Regions from separate parts of the Achromobacter sp. 1011791174 genome, predicted to be linked through region 1. Evidence: predicted binding sites of a transcription regulator. Region 1 holds the regulator's gene; the other holds the start of a gene.

Region 1 (2,401 bases):
GCTACACGTTTGGCATGGCCGAGAAGGAAAACCAGATCGGCCAGGTCACCGGCCTGGCCTGGACGGAAGTCGGTGGCGACCTGCTGACGATCGAAGTGGCGGACATGCCCGGCAAGGGCGTGATCCAGCGCACGGGCTCGCTCGGCGACGTCATGAAGGAATCGGTCGAGGCCGCCCGCACCGTGGTGCGCTCGCGCGCCCGGCGCCTGGGCTTCGCGGACAGCGTGTTCGAGAAGCACGACATGCACGTGCACGTGCCGGAAGGCGCGACGCCCAAGGACGGTCCGTCCGCGGGTATCGCGATCACCACGGCCATGGTGTCGGCCCTGTCGCGCATCCCGGTGCGCGCCGACGTCGCCATGACCGGCGAGATCACGCTGCGCGGCGAAGTCCTGCCCATCGGCGGCCTGAAGGAAAAGCTGCTGGCCGCGCATCGCGGCGGCATCAAGACGGTCTTGATTCCGGAAGAAAACGTCAAGGACTTGGCGGAGATTCCGGACAACGTCAAGAATCATCTGGAAATCGTGCCGGTGCGCTGGATCGACAAGGTTCTGGAGCTGGCTCTGGAGCGCCTGCCGGAGCCGCTGGCCGAGGAAGAAGCCGTCAAGGAACCGCTGGTGGCCAAGCCGGCGGAACCGGGCAGCACGGATCCGGTGCTCAAGCACTGATATCCTGAGCAGATAAGAAAAGCGCCGCTTATGCGGCGCTTTTCTTTTAGGGGCAACGACGGCTCCGATGGATATGCCATGGCGTCGGCATGAAGCGTGTGGCCGAGCTGGCGCCGATAAGAGGGGCATGCTGGTGCCAGGGCCAACCTGGTGTCGTGCCCTGACGCATCGCCAAACAAAAACCCCGCCATGGCGGGGTTTCCTGTCGCGGTGTAGCGATCGATGCTGCGGGAGCCGGGCGTGGTCAAGCCCAGGTCGACCGCAATGGCGCGTGCTCAGTGCAGGGCCTGAGTGCGGATCAGCCCGACAGCGATGCCCTCCAGCGCGAACTCCTGTTCGGCGTCCACGACGATGGGGGCGAAATCCGGGTTCTCGGGCAGCAGTTCCAGGCGGCCATTCTGGCGCTGCAAGCGCTTGACCGTCACGTCGTCGCCCAGGCGGGCGACCACGATCTGGCCGTTGCGCGCTTCGGTGGCGCGTTTGACCGCCAGCAGGTCGCCTTCAAGAATGCCGGCGTCGCGCATGCTCATGCCGCGCACTTTCAGCAGGTAATCGGGTGTCTGGGCGAACAGGCCGGGGTCGACGCCGACCTCGCGCTCTACATGCTCGGCCGCCAGGATCGGGCTGCCAGCGGCAACGCGGCCAACCAGCGGCAGCAGCAGCTGGGCCAGGGCGGGATGGGGCAGCATGGCCTGCGCTGGCGCCGTGGCGGCGTCCTTCAGGCGAATGCCGCGCGAGGCGCCGGCGGTCAGCTCGATGGCGCCCTTGCGGGCCAATGCCTTGAGGTGATCCTCTGCCGCGTTGGGGGAGCGGAAACCCAGCGCCTGGGCAATTTCGGCGCGGGTGGGCGGAAAGCCCGTGCGCGCGACGGTTTGCCTGATGAGGTCGAGGATTTGCTGCTGGCGTTCCGTGAGTTTGCTGGCCATGGCGATGATCCGTTGCTTGCGGACTGTACATATATACAGCGCCATTCTGGGGGACATAACGGAAAAATGCAAGCGCACGCCGCCAAAACAAAACGGGACCCGCATGGGTCCCGTCTTGCATCGCCAGTTGCCAGCGGCGGCATGGCGCCGCGCCGGGCGTCAGGCTCAGAGCACCGCGGCGATGGCCTTGGCCACCTTGTCGATGTTGCCGCTGTTCAGCGCGGCGACGCAGATGCGGCCGCTGGAGACGGCGTACACGCCGTGCTCTTCGCGCAGGCGGTCGACCTGGGCGGCGCTCAGGCCCGAGTACGAGAACATGCCGCGCTGGGCCAGGACGAAGCTGAAGTCCTGCTTGCCGCCGTGTTCCTTGATTTTCTCGACCAGCTGCTTGCGCATCAGGCGGATGCGGTCGCGCATGCCGGCGAGCTCTTCTTCCCACAGGGAGAACAGTTCGGGCGAGTTCAGCACCGTCGACACCACCGTGCCGCCGTGGGTGGGCGGGTTGGAGTAGTTGGTGCGGATGACGCGCTTGAGCTGGCTCAGCACGCGCACGGCTTCGTCCTTGCTGCCGGCCACCACGGTCAGGGCGCCGACGCGTTCGCCATACAGCGAGAAGGACTTGGAGAACGAGGAGCTGATGAACATCGTCAGGTCCTGCTCGGCGAACATGCGCACGACCGCGGCGTCTTCCTGCAGGCCGTCGCCGAAGCCCTGGTAGGCGATGTCCAGGAACGGGACCAGCTGGTTCTGCTTGACGACGTCGGCGATCTGCTTCCACTGCTCGAACGTGGGATCCACGCCGGTCGG
Region 2 (2,401 bases), on a different contig from region 1:
CCAGTGCTTCTTGATTGAGCTTTTCGGGATGCTGCGGGGAATCAGCTGGCGAGGTAGGCCGCACCCTGGTCCCGTTCAAGGCAATAGCCCAGGCCGCGCACGGTCACGATCTTCACGCCGCTGGGCTCGAGTTTCTTGCGCAGGCGGTGCACATAGACCTCGATCGCGTTGGTGCTGACTTCCTCGCCCCATTCGCACAGGTGATCGACCAGCTGGGTCTTGCTGACCATGCGGCCGCTGCGCGTGAGCAGGATTTCCAGCAGGCTGACCTCGCGCGCGGACAGGTCCAGCGTCTGCTCGTCGACCATCGCCACGCGGCCGGTCTGGTCGAACACCAGGCGGCCATGCTTGAGCAGCGTGGCGCCGCCGCCGGCGCCCCGGCGGGTCAGCGCGCGAACGCGCGCCTCCAGCTCGGACAGCGCGAAGGGCTTGGCCATGTAGTCGTCGGCGCCCAGGTCCAGGCCTTTGACGCGCTGCTCGATGCTGTCGGCGGCGGTCAGGATCAGGACGGGCAGGGAGGAATTGCGCGCGCGCAGGCGCCGCAGCACTTCCAGGCCCGCCAGATGGGGCAGGCCGAGGTCCAGGATGAGCAGATCGAAGGCCTGGGCGGCCAGCGCGGAATCGGCCGCGAGGCCGTCGCGCACCGCGTCGACCGCGTAGCCATTGTGCCGGAGCGAGCGGGACAAGCCGTCTGCCAGGATACTGTCGTCTTCGGCGATCAGGATACGCATGGGCTGCTGCTAGTGTTGTACGTCCCCCGCGCGATGCCGGTTGCTGCCCTGTCGCCCGCGCGGATTTTTTCTTCTGTCGCGGGCGGTCCGGCGGCGCAATGGGGACGAATCACCGGGGGCGTCTGGAATTCTGTCACAGGGCGCGGCGCTTGCCACTCAGGGTATACGTGGAAAACTCTGGCACACTGTTTTTTTGTACAGTACAATCCGATGCCATAATCTCGACCGCAACCCGACCCGCAACCCGATACGTTACACAGACAGGACTTCACATGGACGACAAAACCACCAAGGCCGCTGCCGCGGAAAAGGCCAAGGCGCTCGCCGCCGCGCTCTCGCAGATCGAAAAGCAGTTCGGCAAGGGCTCGATCATGCGCTACGGCGACAACGAAGTCTCCCACGACATCCAGGTGGTTTCCACGGGTTCGCTGGGTCTGGACATCGCGCTGGGCGTCGGTGGCCTGCCGCGCGGCCGCGTGGTCGAGATCTACGGTCCGGAATCGTCGGGCAAGACCACGCTGACGCTGCAGGTGGTCGCTGAAATGCAGAAGCTGGGCGGCACCTGCGCCTTCGTCGACGCCGAACACGCGCTGGACGTGCAGTATGCGTCCAAGCTGGGTGTGAACCTGGCCGACCTGCTGATCTCGCAGCCGGACACGGGCGAGCAGGCGCTGGAAATCACCGACGCGCTGGTGCGCTCGGGTTCGGTCGACCTGATCGTCGTCGACTCCGTCGCCGCGCTGGTGCCGAAGGCCGAAATCGAAGGCGAAATGGGCGATTCGCTGCCCGGTCTGCAGGCCCGCCTGATGAGCCAGGCGCTGCGCAAGCTGACCGCCACCATCAAGAAGACCAACTGCATGGTCATCTTCATCAACCAGATCCGCATGAAGATCGGCGTGATGTTCGGCAACCCCGAAACCACCACCGGCGGCAACGCGCTCAAGTTCTACGCCTCGGTGCGCCTGGACATCCGCCGCATCGGCTCCATCAAGAAGGGCGATGAGGTCGTCGGCAACGAAACCCGCGTCAAGGTCGTCAAGAACAAGGTCGCGCCGCCGTTCAAGCAGGCCGAGTTCGACATCATGTACGGCGCCGGCATCTCGCGCGAAGGCGAAATCATCGATCTGGGCGTGGCCGCCAACGTGGTGGACAAGTCCGGCGCCTGGTACAGCTACAACGGCAACCGCATCGGCCAGGGCAAGGACAATGTCCGCGAATACCTGAAAGAGCACCGCGAGCTGGCGATCGAGATCGAAAACCGCGTGCGCGAGAACCAGGGCGTGGTCAGCCGCGCCGCCGAGTTCGTGCCCACGGCCGAAGACGCCAGCGAAGACTGAGCGTCCTCGTTGCGCCCGGGCTCGCGCGAGCGGGCGCCGGGCGTGTACGGCAGTCGGGCGACGGCAGGTTCCTGGTTCGGGAACCTGCCGTTGTCGTTTTCCTGTCTACACTTCATGCCATGAGCTGGAAACCTTCCGCCAAATCCTCCGAGCATCTGCGCGCCAAGCTGGATGACGAGTTCGAGACCGTGGCCAAGCCGCAAGGCCTGCGCCGCAGCTCCGACGCGCGCCGCGCCGCCGAGCCCGCCGCCGCGCCGGACGAATGGCAGCGCACGTCCGAGCAGCGCGTCCGCGCCGGCGCGCGCCAGACCCGGGCGGATCGCGAGGGCGCCC

Evidence for each region. The regulator LexA, encoded in region 1, represses DNA repair genes until DNA is damaged. The targets are predictions, from matches to a motif close to ACTGTATNNNNATACAGT.
Region 2: a site for LexA is predicted at 916-933, ahead of recA (recombinase RecA). Genes of this name have one in related genera too.

What each region holds. Positions count from the first base shown of each region.
Region 1 covers NZ_JCBANH010000069.1:31,319-33,719, forward strand. The annotation lists gene lon (endopeptidase La) at 1-668, shown strand, start outside; gene lexA (transcriptional repressor LexA) at 944-1,594, opposite strand; gene AC6LJ5_RS21240 (amino acid aminotransferase) at 1,760-2,401, opposite strand, start outside.
Region 2 covers NZ_JCBANH010000019.1:8,468-10,868, reverse strand. The annotation lists gene AC6LJ5_RS09435 (response regulator) at 42-731, opposite strand; gene recA (recombinase RecA) at 1,004-2,068, shown strand; gene recX (recombination regulator RecX) at 2,188-2,401, shown strand, end outside.